2 regions of the Amycolatopsis sp. NPDC051372 genome follow, and region 2 is predicted to be linked to the other one. Evidence: riboswitches for the same ligand, from Rfam matches in the RefSeq annotation. Region 2 holds a riboswitch; the other holds the start of a gene.
The links. A riboswitch is a leader RNA that binds a small molecule or an ion and turns the genes downstream of it on or off. The one in region 2 is predicted to bind S-adenosylmethionine.
Positions count from the first base shown of each region.

Region 1 (7,555 bases), on a different contig from region 2:
CTGATCACCAGCACGCCCGCCACCACCAGGAACGCCCCGATCAGGCCCAGCACGCCGGGGTGCTCGTGCAGCACGAGTACCGCCGCCAGCACCGACAGCAGCGGCCCGGTGCCGCGCGCGAGCGGGTAGACGATCGACAGGTCGCCGACGGCGTACCCGCGCTGCAGCACCGTGCCGTACGCCACGTGCAGCACGGCCGTCACCCCGGCAGCGAGCAGCCACGTCCACTGTGGACGTTCGTGTTCGACCAGGAGTGCCGTGATGACCACGGGAAGCAGCACCACGGCGGAGACGGTGTAGTACAGCCACACGAACCGCGGCCCGCCGAAGGTGACGCGCTTCGCGGCGAGGTTCCACCCCGCGTGCACGACGGCGGCGATGAGGACGAACGACAGAGCTGTGGTGTTCACCGGACCCCTTCGGATCTTCCGCGCACGCGGAAGGCCGGGTCCTCCAGGCTTTTGTCCCGTCAGATGAACGGCGGGCGCCGGGCCGCACCGATGGTGCCGCTCGGACCTGTCCCGCCGGCCCTGGTTGTCTTGCGTCTTGTCTTGCTTTGGTGCGGCGGGCCGGCAGCGGAACCCTAGGCACTACGGTCCTCACCGTAACCGAACCGATCACTCCGGGCCGCTCGAGGGGCCCGCGAGCAGGCCTGTTAGGCTTTCTCGTCGTTGCCGTGCGGCATTCCGTCAGGGAGGAAACCCGGCCGCGTCTGTCTTCACGCCAGGCGCCCGGAGCCACTTCGACGCGGCAGCGACCTTCACCGAGACGAAAGCAGGACGCCTTCATGGCCAACATCAAGTCCCAGATCAAGCGCATCACCACCAACGAGAAGGCCCGTCAGCGCAACCTGGCGATCCGCTCCTCGGTGAAGACCGCGATCCGCAAGTTCCGTGAGGCCGCCGACTCCGGCGACAAGACCAAGGCCCTCGAACTCCAGCGCGACGCCGCCCGCAAGCTCGACAAGGCTGTCACCAAGGGCGTCATCCACGCCAACCAGGCCGCCAACAAGAAGTCGGCTCTCGCGAAGCGCGCGAACCAGCTCTGAGCTGATCGCAGCACCCTGCCAGTCCTGAAAGGGCCCGGTGACCGACTGGTCGCCGGGCTTTTTCGTGCGCTCTCCCGCTCTCCCGCTCCCCGTGAGCAGCGTGCCTTTGCGTTGAGAAAACCCGGCCACGGTCGATCGGCCGGCGGTGGCTGTTGCGAAGTCTGCACACCCGACCAGCGGTCCCGCCCGGCCATCTCGCGGCTGCTGTGCCTCAGGCCCTGTGCCGGTGGCCCGAGCCCTGCCCGCCGAGCAGCGTCAGCGTTCACCCTTGGCGGCGACGACCTCGACGACCGCGCGTTCCAGGGCGTAGTCGGCGTCGGCCGCCACGCCCTTGACCTCGGCGTTCAGGCGGGCGACCACGCGCATCGCGGTGGCGAGGCCGTCCTGGCCCCAGCCGCGTGACTGGCCCTGCGCCTTGCGGATCTTCCACGGCGGCATGCCCAGCTCGCCGGCCATCTGGTTCGGGTTGCCGCGGCCCGCGGCGGACACGCGGGCGATCGTGCGCACCGCGTCCGCGAGGGCGTCGGCGACCAGGACGTGCGGCACGCCCAGCTGCATGGCCCAGCGCAGCGACTCCAGGGCCGCCGCGCGGTCGCCGCCCACGGCCTTCTCCGCCACGGCGAAGCCGGTCACGTCGGCGCGGCCGGTGTGGTAGCGGCGCACGGCCTGCTCGTCGACCACGCCACCGGTGTCGGCGACGAGCTGCGTCGCCGCGGAGGACAGCTCGCGCAGGTCGGAGCCGACGGTGTCCATCAGCGCCATCACCCCCGCCGCATCGATCTTGCCGCCGACGCGGCGCACCTCGTTGCGCACGAACGACTCCCGATCGGCGGGCTTCGTCAGCTTCGGGCACTCGGTGATCTCCGCGCCCGCCTTTTTCAGCGCCGCGGGCAGCGCCTTGGCCGCCTTGCTGCGGCCGCCGCCGTTGTGCACGACCACGAGCACGATCCCGTCGGCGGGCGCCTTGAGGTAGGCCATCACCGCGTCCGCCAGCTCCTGCGAGATGTCCTGCGCCGAGTCGAGCACGATGACCCGTCCCTCGCTGAACAGCGAGGGACTCACCAGCTCGGCGAGCACGGGCGGTGTGAGTTCGGACACCCGGTTGCGCGTCATCTCGGCCGTCGAGTCCACGGCCCGCGCGGCATCCAGCGACGAGCGGACAGCCCGCTCGATGAGCAGTTCTTCCTCACCGAGGACGAGGTGGAGCGGCGCGGGTGCGGTGGTCACCCCGCCATCCTCTCACCCGCTCGGCCACGCGCCCGCCGCGGTGATCTGCGCCGCCACCGTGGCACGAGGTGATCGCCATGTCGTACGGTGTACCCGAGGCAGCGCCCAGCTCCACCAGATTCACACTCCACCAGATTCACAGCGGCGCGCCGACAACTGAACACCGCTCATCCAGAGGGGCAGAGGGAACGGCCCGACGAAGCCCCGGCAACCGGCGTACAGCCTGTCTTCCCGAATTTGCGGGATAGCTGACGACCACGGTGCCAATTCCGGCCCGCTTTTGCGGGGCAGATGAGGAAAGGAACCTCGCGATGACCGTTACCCTCGGCACGACCTCCACCAAGAAGACCCTGGACCTCGGTCCGGCAGTCGAACTGGTTTCGAAGGAAGAGGGCCACCGGCAGCCGCTCGCCCCGGAGTTCGTCTCCGCCGAGGACTTCTCGCCACTCGAGGTCGCCTACGACTTCGGCCGCGTGCGCCGCGAAGACATCGAGGCCGGCCCCAAGAACATCTGGCGCTACAAGAAGCTCCTTCCCGTCCCCTCGACCGTCGAGGAGATCCCGAACACCGAACCCGGCGCCACGCGCCTGGTGAAGGCCGACCGCCTCGCCAAGGCGCTGGGCCTGAAGTCCCTGTGGGTCAAGGACGACACCGGCAACCCCACGCACTCCTTCAAGGACCGTGTGGTCGCCGTCGCGCTGGCCGCGGCCCGCGAGTTCGGCTTCGAGGTCCTCGCGTGTCCCTCGACCGGCAACCTGGCCAACGCGACGGCCGCCGCCGCGGCCCGCGCCGGCTGGCGGTCGGTCGTGCTGATCCCGAAGTCGCTCGAACGCGCCAAGATCCTCACCACCGCCGTCTACGACGGTGACCTGATCGCCGTCGACGGCAACTACGACGACGTCAACCGCCTCGCCACCGAACTGGCCGGCGAGCACCCGACGTGGGCGTTCGTCAACGTCAACGTGCGCCCCTACTACTCCGAAGGCTCCAAGACGCTCGGCTACGAGGTCGCCGAGCAGCTCGGCTGGCGCCTGCCGGAGCAGATCGTGGTACCGATCGCGTCGGGTTCGCAGCTGACCAAGGTGGACAAGGGTTTCCGCGAGCTCGGCCAGCTCGGCCTCGTGGAAGCCAGCCCCTACAAGGTCTTCGGCGCGCAGGCCACCGGCTGCTCCCCCGTCTCGGCCGCGTTCCGCGCCGGCCACGACGTGGTCCAGCCCGTGAAGCCCGACACCATCGCCCGCTCGCTCGCGATCGGCAACCCCGCCGACGGCCCCTACGTGCTCGACGTCGTCAACCGCACCGGCGGCGCGATCGAGGACGTGAGCGACGAGGAGGTCGTCGAGGGCATCCGGCTGCTCGCGCGCACCGAGGGCATCTTCACCGAGACCGCGGGCGGCGTCACCGTCGCGACCGCCAAGAAGCTCATCGAGGCCGGCAAGATCGACCCCGACGCCGAGACCGTGCTGCTCATCACCGGCGACGGCCTCAAGACGCTCGACGCCGTCGAAGGCCGCATCGGCCCCAAGGCCACCGTGCCGCCGTCGGCCGAAGCCGTGAGCAAGGCCCTCGGCCTCTGACCGCCGGGCCCGCGGGCCGCTCCCCTACCGGGGCGGTCCGCGCGGCTCACCCCGGCGCGCCACCGCAGGTCCGCCGTCACCGGGCAGCACGGCCGTGTCGCCGTCCACATCGGTCCGCGTCACGAGCACACCCAACGTGCCCAGCACGTCCACTGTGGACTTCGCCGGGTGCCCGTAGCTGTTGCCCGCGCCCACGCTGATCATCGCCGCCCGCGCGCCCACGGCCTCGAGGAACTGAGGCAACGAGTAGCGCGAGCCGTGGTGGGGAACCTTCAGCACGTCGGCGTGCAGATCCACCCCCTCGGCCAGCAAGTCGGCCTGCGCGGCCAGTTCCACGTCTCCGGTCAGCAGCACCCTCCCCGCCGCCGTGGTCGCGCGGAGCACCACGGAACTGTTGTTGATCATCGTGCCGTCCTGCAGGGCGGCCGCCCGTGCCGTGACGTAGCGCGGCCCGAGCACGTCCAGCGACAGCCCCGGCCAGTCGAGCCGCTGCCCATCGCTGAGCTCCAGCAGCGGAACGTGGTGCGTCGCCGCCTCCTGCGACACCTGCTGCCACGCCCACGCCGGCGCCCGCCCGGGCCCGACGGCGATCGCCCCCACGGCCCGGCCGTCGAACACCGACGACAGCCCGCCGATGTGGTCGGCGTGCAGGTGGCTGAGCACCAGTAGCGGGATCCGCTCCACGCCGAGCCGCCGCAGGCACTCGTCCACCGGCCCCGGCTCGGGCCCGGTGTCCACGACCACCGCGCGCCCGGGCTCTGCCGTGGCCAGCACCACGGCGTCGCCCTGGCCGACGTCGCACTCGACCATCGCCCAGCCCTTCGGCGGCCAGCCGGGCGAGAGCACCCGCGGCGGCACCACGATCAGCAGCACCGCCACCAGCCCCATCGCCACCAGCAGCCGCGCGCGCCGGAACCGGAACGCGACCACCACCATGACCAGCACCCCGGCCGCGCACACCCCACCCCACCAGCCACCCGGCCACGTGAGCACCGCACCCGGCGCACGGGCCCCGTGCCGCGCGACCGTGATCAGCCAGCGAGCCTCCGGATCGGCCAGGTGCACCAGCACGTGCCCGGCCCCGGGCCACCACGGCCCGACCACCGTGGCCAGCACCCCGAGCACCGTGACCGGCGCGACGACGGGCGCCGCCAGCACGTTGGTCACCACCGAGACGAGACTCACCGTGCCCGCCATGCCCGCGATCACCGGCGCGGTGACCACGAACGCCGCCAGCGGCACCGCGATCCCCTCGGCGTACCCCGGCGGAATCCCCCGGCGTATCAACGAATCCGCCCATCGCGGCGCCAGCAGCACCAGGCCCGCTGTCGCGAACACCGACAACGCGAACCCGAAGTCCGCCGCCATCACCGGATCCCACGCGACGAGCACGCACACCGAGAACCCCAGCGCCGGCAACGCGGATCCACGACGGCCCAACGCCAGCGCCAGCAGCGCCACCCCGCCCATCACCCCGGCCCGCAACACACTCGGCGCCGGACCGACGAGAATCAGGAAGCCGCCCAGACACAATCCGGCCGCGACAGCCGACACCCGGGGCCCGATGCGGAGCAACCGGCACAACAGCAACACCGCGCCACAGATGATCGCCACGTTCCCGCCGCTCACAGCCATCAAGTGCGTGAGCCCCGACTCCGTGAACTCCTGCTCGACCTGCTCGGGCAACGCACTCGTGTCGCCCAACACCAGTCCGGGCAGCAACCCCGCCGGCTCCTCCGGCAACACCGCGCACAACTCGTGCAGCCCCGCCCGCAACGCCGCGGCCGCCCGCTGCCACCACGGCGCCCGCGTGACCCCGACCGGAGCGCCCTGCAGGTAGACGACCGCCGCCGTCAGTTCACCCCCGCGTGCCGGCGCCAGGCGCCCCGACGCCGTGACCTCCTGGCCCGGCAACAGATCGCCCCACCCCGCCACCGGCGCGAGCAGCAGGACCCGGCCGGTGGACCCCACCGCCCGGCCGTCCACAGTGGCCGATTCCACCCGGGCGTCGATGGCGACCGATCGCGTACCCGCCTGCTGATCGGCGTAGCCCGCGCTGTGGATCGGCCGCGGCCGCTCGGTGACCTCGACGCGGAGCGTGGCGGTCACCCCGTGCGCTGCGGCTTGGCCGAGCGCGTCCTGCTCCGCTCCCCGGATGCGCCACGCCGTCGGCAGCGCCACGACGAGCCCCAGGACCAGCAGCGCGCCGGCGGCTCCGAGCCACCGCCCACGCCGCCTCGCGAGCAACACGGCCGACAAAACCGCTGCCATCACGCCGAAAACCTCGGCCGCCCACCACCCGAGCCGCAGTCCCGCCAGGGTGCCGCCCCACGCCGCCAGCGCTGCTGGGACGAGCCGCAGATCGTGATCGCGCCACGACGGCGCGCCTTCCGGCTGGACGAGCATCATCCGACCGTCACCTGCTCGCGCAACTTCTCGAACTTGCTTTCGCCGATGCCTTCGACGTCGCGAAGTTGTTCGACGCTGGAGAAGCGGCCGTGCTGCGTGCGCCAGTCGATGATGCGGCCGGCGGTGACCTCGCCGACGCCGGGCAGGGTGTCGAGTTGTTCGGGGGTGGCCGAGTTGAGGTCGAGCTTGCCCGGAGCCGCGCCGGCACCGGCCGGGGCCGAGGACGCGACCGTGATGCCGACGGCGAGCTGCTCGCCATCGGTGAGTTTGCGCGCGAGGTTCAGGCTAGAGAGATCGGTGCCGGGGTCCGTGCCACCGGCGGCCCGCACCGCGTCGGCCACACGCGAGCCGGCTGGAACCGTGACGAGGCCGGGCGCGCGGACGTGGCCGATCACGCTGATCACCAGCTTCGCGGACGCCGAGGGCGCCGAGGACGCGACGGAAGGGTGCGCCTTCGCGCTCGGCAGCGACGGCGCCACCTCCATCTCGGGCGAGCCGCTGAACACCGCGAAGCCCGCGGCGATCAGCACAGCCACGACCACCAGCCCCAGTACGACGAGGGCCCGGGGACTTTTCAGTACGCCGGGCAGACCCGGGTGGGCCGGGTCGGCGCCGCCGGGCAGCCAGCGCCGGACCAGCCGGCCGCCAGGCCCGACGGTGCGTGGGCCCGCCGCCAGCTGGTCGGCCAGCCAGGCGAGCCTGGCGTTCACGGGAGTGCCCGGATCACGGGCGGTCTGCTCGAACACACGTGCGACGCTAGGCGTTGATCGACTCCGACCACCAGGCCGAATCCGCCGACCTGTGGATAACTGCCCCCTTGTGGACAACTCGGCCTCCGCGATCGTTGAACGCCGGTTCCGGTCGGCCGGCGGTGCGATGCTGACGCCCATCGCCGCCCTCGACGGCGCTCCGCGGGAAGGACCCACCATGACGAACGAAGCCGAGATCCGCGCCCTGATCGAAAACTGGGCCACTGCCGTCCACACGGGAAATCTCGACGGCGTCCTCGCCGACCACTCCGACAGCATCGTGATGTTCGACGTCCCGCCGCCCCACGAAGGTGTCCGCGGGATCGACGCGTACCGCGAGACCTGGCCACCGTTCTTCGTGTGGCAAGCGGAAGGCGCGACGTTCACCGTCCTGGAGCTCGTCGTGACCGCGAGCGACGACGTCGCGTTCGCCTGGGCGCTCCTGCGCTGCGGCACCCCCGCCGATCCACCGGGCCATCACCTTCGGCTGACCATCGGCCTGCGGAAGGACCAGGGCCGCTGGGTGGTGACGCACGAGCACCACT
Region 1 covers NZ_JBFBAF010000005.1:115,983-123,537, forward strand. Annotated here, with positions in the region: gene AB0M56_RS09815 (EamA family transporter) at 1-410, opposite strand, end outside; gene rpsT (30S ribosomal protein S20) at 788-1,048, shown strand; gene holA (DNA polymerase III subunit delta) at 1,304-2,275, opposite strand; SAM riboswitch class I at 2,440-2,573, shown strand; gene thrC (threonine synthase) at 2,587-3,852, shown strand; gene AB0M56_RS09835 (ComEC/Rec2 family competence protein) at 3,877-6,258, opposite strand; gene AB0M56_RS09840 (ComEA family DNA-binding protein) at 6,258-7,007, opposite strand; gene AB0M56_RS09845 (nuclear transport factor 2 family protein) at 7,189-7,555, shown strand, end outside.
Region 1: another riboswitch for S-adenosylmethionine. It lies ahead of thrC (threonine synthase); the one in region 2 lies ahead of AB0M56_RS40905 (aminotransferase class V-fold PLP-dependent enzyme).

Region 2 (7,555 bases):
TGCGCCCGAAGCTCGTCGGCGCGCTGGAGTTGGAGTCCGGCATCAACGACGCGCCGGCGTACATCGCGGTGATCGTGCTCGCGTCGGGGGCCGCCGTGGACTGGACCCTGCCGCTGTTGGTCGTTTACGAGCTCGCCGCCGGGCTCGTGATCGGCTTGCTGTTCGGCTGGCTGGGCGCGATGGCGCTGCGCCGGGCCGCACTGCCGGCCACCGGCCTGTACCCGCTGGCGACGGTGGCCGTGTGCATCCTCGCGTACTCCTCCGGCCAACTGGCGCACGCGTCCGGGCTGCTCGCCACGTACGTCGCGGCGCTGGTGCTGGGCAACTCCAGGCTGCCGCACCGCTCCGACACGCTCTCGTTCGCCGAAGGCCTCGGCTGGCTCGCGCAGATCGGCCTGTTCGTGCTGCTCGGGCTCTTCGCGTCGCCGAGCCGGCTGCTGGAGACGCTCGTGCCCGGCCTCGTCGCGGGCGCGGTGGTGCTGCTGCTCGCGCGGCCCCTGTCGGTGGTGATCTCGCTGCTGCCGTTCCGGCTGCCGTGGCGGGAGCAGGCGTTCCTGTCGTGGGCGGGCCTGCGCGGAGCCGTGCCGATCGTGCTCGCGATGATCCCGCTTTCGCAGGGCGTGCCGGGTGCACAACGGCTGGTCGACGCCGTGTTCGTGCTGGTCATCGTGGTCACGCTGCTGCAGGGGGTCACACTCGGGCCGTTCGCGCGCCGGCTCGGGCTCACGAAGAGGGCCGAGGCCCAGGAGATCGAGGTCGACGCCGCGCCGCTCGACGAGCTCGGCGCGGAGTTGCTGCAGGTGCGCATCCAGAAGGGCTCGAAGCTGCACGGCGTATACATCTCCGAGCTCGGGCTGCCCGCCGGCGCCACCGTGAGCCTCGTGGTCCGCCACGGCTCCGGGTTCACGCCGCAGAAGACCAGCCGCCTGCAGGAGGACGACCAGCTGCTGGTGGTCACCACGGCGGCGGTCCGTGACGCGACCGAGCGCCGGATCCGCGCCGTCGACCGGGCCGGGCGGCTCGCGCGTTGGCGCGGTGAGCTGGGCCGCTGAGTCGAGCTGGCGTCCTCGAAGCGGGAGTTACCGCAGGGACGCGAGCACGGGCTCCAGCTCCTCCGGCGCGTGCCACAGCGGCAGCCGCAGATGCGTCCGGAACCCGTCGTAGACCGAAAACGCGGGCCCCGGCGCCAGTTTCACCCCCGTGGCGAGCGCCCGCTGGGCCAGGCGCACGGCGTCTTCGCCGGTGTCGGTCCACAGCCCGGTGCCGCCGGCCGGCCGCGTCCAGCGCCAGTGGGGGAACAGCCGGCCGAGCACGTCCACAGTGGACTCCAGGCGCGCGGTGAGCAGCGTGCGCCGGGCTTCCCGGGCTTCGGCGGCCCGCCGGAGCAACCCGACGGCGAGCAGCTGGTCGACGACCGAGCAGCCCAGGTCGATCGCCTTGCGGGCCTCGACCAGCCGGGCGACCGTCGGCGCGTCCGCGCGGATCCACCCGATCCGCACGCCGCCCCAGAACAGCTTCGACGCGGTGCCGATGCTCACCAGCAGCTCCGGTGGCACGTGTGCGGCCAGCCCTGGCGCCGTGCCGCGGAACACCAGGTCGGCGCTGCTGCGGTCCTCCACGGTGCGCAGACCGGCGGCCGTGACGAGCTCGCCGAGCTCACGCCGCGCGGCCGCGGGCATGCGCTCGCCGGTCGGGTTGTGTACGGACGGCTGGCAGTACAGCAGCGCGGGGGAGCGGCGCAGCGCGGCGCGCAGGTGGTCGCGGTCGATCCCGCCCGCGCTCCAGCGGATGCCCCGCAGCCGGGTCCCGGCGCCGGCGAACGCTTCGAGCGCGCCGCGGTAGCTCGGTTCCTCCACCAGGACCAGATCACCCGCCGCGACCAGCGTGTTGGCCACGAGCCACACGGCCTGCTGGGCGCCGGCGGTTACCACGACCTGCTCCGGGGCGGTGGGCACGCCGTCGTCGGTGAGCAGCCGGGCGATCGTGGCCCGCAGCCGCGGGACGCCGGCGGGGAAGTAGCCGTCAGTGTCGAGATAGGGCACCAGATCGGCGGGGCCGAGCGCGGCGAGCGCGTCCGCGGTCAGGGCCGAGCCGGGCAGGGCGCCGCTCGACAGGTCCGCCGGCGCCGCCGCACCGGTGAACGAGACGAGCCGGCCACCCGGCACGCCCGGGCCGCCGGGCTGGCGCCGCCGCACCCGGGAGCCGGAGCCGGCTTCGGCCGTGAGGAGCCCGTCGGCTGCCAGCCGGTCGTACGCCGAGGTCACCGTGCCCCGGGAAATGCCGAGTGCTCGCGCGAGCGGCCGCTGTGCCGGCAGGACGGCGGCTTCGGGCAGCACGGCGGAGTCGACCAGCTCGGCCAGCGTGGTGGCGAGCGCGGCCGGGAGCGTGGGGCCGCCGCCGCGCCACGCGCCGAGTAGCCGAGCCAGTTCGGCGGTCTCGACCCGGTGCATGGGCACCTCCTTCACCAGCCAGTTTGGACCACTTCCGGCCAACTGGCCCAGCGGCGGCGCCCGCGGGGGGCGACGATGGCGGGCATGGCCACGGTCTGCCTCGTCGGCACCCTCGACACGAAACACGCCGAATACGACTGGCTGCGCACCCGCCTCGAAATCGACGGGGTGCACACCCTGCTGGTCGACGCCGGTTCGTCGGCGTCCGACGGCGCCGACGTGCCCGCCGAGGAGGTGGCCCGCGCCGCCGGCGTCGACCTCGCGTCACTGCGGGGAGACCGCGGACGCGCCGTGGAGACGATGGCGCGCGGTGCGGCGGTGGCCGTGCGACGGCTGTTCGACGAAGGCCGCGTCGACGCCGTCCTGGCGGTCGGTGGCTCGGGCGGCTCGTCGATCGCGGCGGCCGTGATGCGCGAGCTGCCGGTGGGGGTGCCGAAACTGCTGGTCTCCACCATGGCGTCCGGCGACGTGCGCCCGTACGTGGGCGAGACCGACGTGACGCTGATGTACTCCGTGGTCGACATCGCGGGCCTCAACACGGTGTCGAAGACCGTGCTGGGCAACGCGGCGGCCGCGATCGCCGCCATGGCCCGCCACCACGAGACCGGCCGGGAGACCAGCGAGCGGCGGGTGGTCGCGGTGACGATGTTCGGCGTCACCACCCCCGCTGCCGACGAGGCCCGCGCCGAGCTGGAACGGCTCGGCTACGAGGTGCTCGTGTTCCACGCGACCGGATCCGGCGGCCGGGCGATGGAGAAGCTGGTGTCCGACGGCCTGCTGGCCGGTGTCCTCGATCTGACCACCACGGAGCTGGCCGACGAGCTCGTCGGCGGGGTGCTGTCGGCGGGCCCGCACCGGCTGGAGGCTGCGGGGCGAGCGGGCGTGGCGCAGGTGGTCAGCGTCGGCGCGCTCGACATGGTCAACTTCGGCCCGGCCGACACCGTACCGGAGCGGTTCGCGGGCCGGCACCTGCTGGTGCACAACCCGACTGTCACGCTCATGCGGACCACACCGGAGGAATCCGCGGAGCTGGGCACGCTGCTCGGGCGCAAACTCCGGGCGGCACAAGGGCCGGTCTCGGTGTTCCTGCCGCTCGGCGGAGTGTCCGCTGTGGACGTTCCGGACGGCCCGTTCCACGACCCTGCGGCCGACGCCGAGCTGTTCGCCCACCTCACCGAAGCGTTGTCCGGCAGCGCGGTGACCGTGACCCGGCGCGAAGAAGCCATCAACGACGCCGGGTTCGGCGCCGCCGCCGCGAGCGAACTGCACCGGCTCATCGGCGAAGGGAAGTCCTGACGTGGACCGCGAAACAGCGCTGACCCGGCTCACCGCGGCGGTCGCCGAAGGCAGGCCCGTGATCGGCGGCGGCGCGGGCACCGGCCTGTCCGCCAAGGCCGCCGAGGCCGGCGGCATCGACCTGCTGATCATCTACAACTCCGGCCGCTACCGCATGGCCGGGCGCGGGTCGCTCGCCGGACTGCTGGCCTACGGCGACGCCAACGGCATCGTCGTGGACATGGCGCGCGAGGTGCTCCCGGTCGTGCGCGACACGCCGGTACTGGCCGGTGTCAACGGCACCGACCCGTTCCGGCTGATGGGCCCGTTTCTCGACGAGCTCAAGCGGACGGGGTTCGCCGGCGTGCAGAACTTCCCGACGGTCGGGCTGATCGACGGCGTGTTCCGCCAGAACCTGGAGGAGACCGGCATGGGCTACGGCCTGGAGGTCGACCTCGTCGCGCTGGCCCGCGAACGCGACCTGCTCTCCGCGCCGTACGTGTTCGACCCCGAGCAAGCCGCCGACATGACCCGCGCGGGCGCCGACGTGCTCGTGCCGCACCTCGGGCTCACCACGAGCGGCACGATCGGCGCGCGCACTGCCGTCACGCTCGACGAGGCCGTGACCCGTGTGCAGGCGATGCACGACGCCGCCAAGCGGGTGAACCCGGACGTGCTCGTGCTGTGTCACGGCGGCCCGATCGCCGAGCCCGCCGACGCGCAGTACATGCTCGACCACACCGAGGGAATTGTGGGTTTCTTCGGCGCTTCCTCGATCGAACGGCTCCCGGCCGAGCGCGCGATCCGTGAGCAGACGGAAGCTTTCCGCGCCCTGCGGCGGTGATCGCCGGCGTGTGAGCGCCATCTCAGATCACGGGACGGGGCTTTCTTCGCACGGCCGGAATCAGTTACCTTCATCAACAGGTCATGAGTGCCAGCGTTCAGCCCCGGCTTGCTGGCCGGCAACCCTCCTACCGCGGTGGGGTGCCCCGGGTGAAGACCGGGCCGGTCGTGTTGTGCGACGGGCAAGCGCGGGCCCCTCGCCGGGGGTCCCCCGGACTGCCGAGGAGGCACCGCCATGACTCTCGCTCTGGACCGCACCGCTGAAAACACCGAAACCGTTGCCGCACAGGGGATTCCCGGCGTCGCGGGGGCGGCGCTGCGGGTGCCGCTGGTGACCGGCGGCGAGATCGGCTACGCGAACCTCGACCACGCCGCGAGCGCGCCGTGTCTCGACGCGGTCCGCTCCGCCGTCGACGAGTTCCTGCCCTGGTACGCGAGCGTGCACCGCGGCGCGGGCTTCGCTTCGCAGGTGTCCACGCGCCTTTACGAGCGCACGCGCGACATCCTGCGCCGGTTCGTCGACGCGCGTGCCACCGACACCGTCGTGTTCACCCGCAACACCACGGATTCCTTCAACCTGCTGGCGCGTTCGCTGCCGCGGCGCACGTCCGTGGTCGTGTTCGACACCGAGCACCACGCGGCCCTGCTGCCTTGGCGCGGCCCGAATGTGCGCCGCGTGCAGCTGCCGCGCACGCGCCTGGCCGCGGTGTCCGTTGTGGACGAAGCGCTGGCCGCCTGTCCGGAGGGACCGCGGCTCGTGGTGGTCACCGGAGCGTCCAACGTGACCGGCGAGCTGCTGCCGGTGGCCGAGATCGCCGCCGTGGCACGGAAGCACGGCGCCCGGGTGGCGCTGGACGCCGCACAGCTCGCGCCGCACCGCCGGATTTCCCTGCGGGAGCTGGACGTCGACTACGTCGCGCTTTCGGGGCACAAGGTCTACGCGCCCTTCGGCGCCGGCGCGCTCATCGGCCGGTCCGACTGGCTGCGCGCCGCCGAGCCGTACCTCGCCGGCGGGGGAGCGACGAAGCTCGTGACCGAGGACGCCGTGGTGTGGAACACCGGTGCCGAGCGGCACGAGGCCGGTTCGCCGAACACCGTCGGCGTCTACGCGCTCGGCGTCGCGTGCGAGCAGCTGTCCGCGCGCTGGGCCGCCGTGGGCGAGCACGAGGCCACGCTGCTGGAGCGGCTGCGCAAGGGCCTGTCCGGCGTGCCCGGCTGCGCCGAGCTGCGCCTGTTCGACGCGCCGGTGGACCGCGTGGGCACGGTGAGCTTCATCGTCGACGGCTTCGAACCCGGCTGGCTCGCCGCGGTCCTTTCGGCCGAGTACGGCATCGGCGTACGCGACGGCGCGTTCTGCGCCCACGTCGCCACCAAACGCCTCATCGGCGAATGCGGCCGCGACGGGCAGCAGGCCGTGCGCGTGAGCCTCGGCCTGGGCAGCACCGAGGAGCACGTGGACCGCCTCGTGTTGGCGCTGCGCCAGATCGTCGCCCGCGGCGCCCGCTGGGAGTACACGAAGGTCGACGGCCGCTGGGCCCCGGTGGGGGACCCGCGGGAGCTGCCGCCGTTCTGCGCCTGAGCCCGCTCGCTACCCTCGGCGCGTGGGGAGATCTTGGGGTTTCTGGGTTCCGCTCGCACTGCTGGGCTTCGCCGAGCTGATCCTGGCCGCGGTGCGGCTCGCGGCCGGTGCCGGTTCTGCCGTGGGCGAGTTCGTGAACCTGTCCGCGGTGCCGATGGACCGCGTGCACGTGGACTACTTCGGCACGGCCATCGGCGGTGAGCAGTTCCTGAGCCAGGATTCGCTGCCCGCGCCGGCCTCCACGTCGGCGCTGGGCTGGCCGATCGCACTCGCGCTGGTCGTGGCGATCGTGCTCTTCGGCTATGCGCGAGCCGGGACCAGGCCGAAACCCGGCCGGATCGCCCTGGTCCTCGCCGGCGGTGTGCTGGCGGTGCCCGTGCTCGACCTCGCCGCCTACGCCCAATTCGACCTCGACGCCGACGCCCGCGGCCCGGCGCTGGCCGCCGTGGGGCTGGTGGTGCTGGCGGGGTACGAGCGCAGTCTCCTGGTCCTCGCGGTCACAGTGGGCTTCGTGGCGGTGGCGGTGCTGCTACCGGGGGTCGCGGGGGTGGTTTCGTCGGCAGTGGTGCTGCTCGCGGCGGCGTTTCTGGTGGTCGCCGGACCCGTGAAGGGGCGTTCGCGGCCTGCCGCCGCGAACGGGTGAGGCCGGGGCGTGGACAATGGGGGCGTGAGCACCGAGCCCTCCTCGTCCGAACACGATCTGTCCGAGCCCGGTTCGCCCGAACCCGGCCGGCCCGAAGGCGCGCCCGCCGTCGAACCGGCGGTGAGCGGTGACGCGGCCTCAGCGGTCTCGGAGGAGCCCGAAGCGCCCGTGGTGCTGCCCAAGCGCCGGGTCGGGCTGGTGTTCGCGGTCGCGGCCCTGATCTGGGTGATCGACCTGGTGTCGAAGAACCTCGTGGCGGCCAACCTCGAGGGCAAGGAGCCGGTGCGCGTCCTCGGCGGGCTCATCTACCTGCAGGTGATCCGTAACCCCGGTGCCGCGTTCTCGATGGCCACGGGCATGACGTGGGTGCTCGCGCTGGTCGCGGCGGCCGTGGCCGTCGCCATCATCTGGCTCTCGCGGCGGCTGCGCAGCGTCGGCTGGGCCATCGGCCTCGGCCTGGTGCTCGCGGGCGCGCTCGGCAACCTCACCGACCGCATCTTCCGGGCCCCCGGCCCGCTGCGCGGCCACGTCATCGACTTCATCTCGGCCTTCGCCCCCAACGGCGAGGGCTTCGCGATCTTCAACATCGCCGACTCCGCGATCTGCTGCGGCGGCGTGCTCATCGTGCTGCTGTCGCTGCTGGGCAAGGACTACGACGGCACCTCGACCCGCGACAAGAACAGCAAGAAGGAGACCGCGTGACCGCGCGCCTGCTGCCCGTCCCCGACGGGCTCGACGGCATGCGCGTCGACGCCGGCCTCGCCA
Region 2 covers NZ_JBFBAF010000037.1:14,202-21,756, reverse strand. Annotated here, with positions in the region: gene AB0M56_RS40925 (potassium/proton antiporter) at 1-1,052, shown strand, start outside; gene AB0M56_RS40920 (PLP-dependent aminotransferase family protein) at 1,080-2,450, opposite strand; gene AB0M56_RS40915 (Tm-1-like ATP-binding domain-containing protein) at 2,535-3,746, shown strand; gene AB0M56_RS40910 (phosphoenolpyruvate hydrolase family protein) at 3,748-4,569, shown strand; SAM riboswitch class IV at 4,649-4,763, shown strand; gene AB0M56_RS40905 (aminotransferase class V-fold PLP-dependent enzyme) at 4,804-6,147, shown strand; gene AB0M56_RS40900 (hypothetical protein) at 6,170-6,790, shown strand; gene lspA (signal peptidase II) at 6,911-7,492, shown strand; gene AB0M56_RS40890 (RluA family pseudouridine synthase) at 7,489-7,555, shown strand, end outside.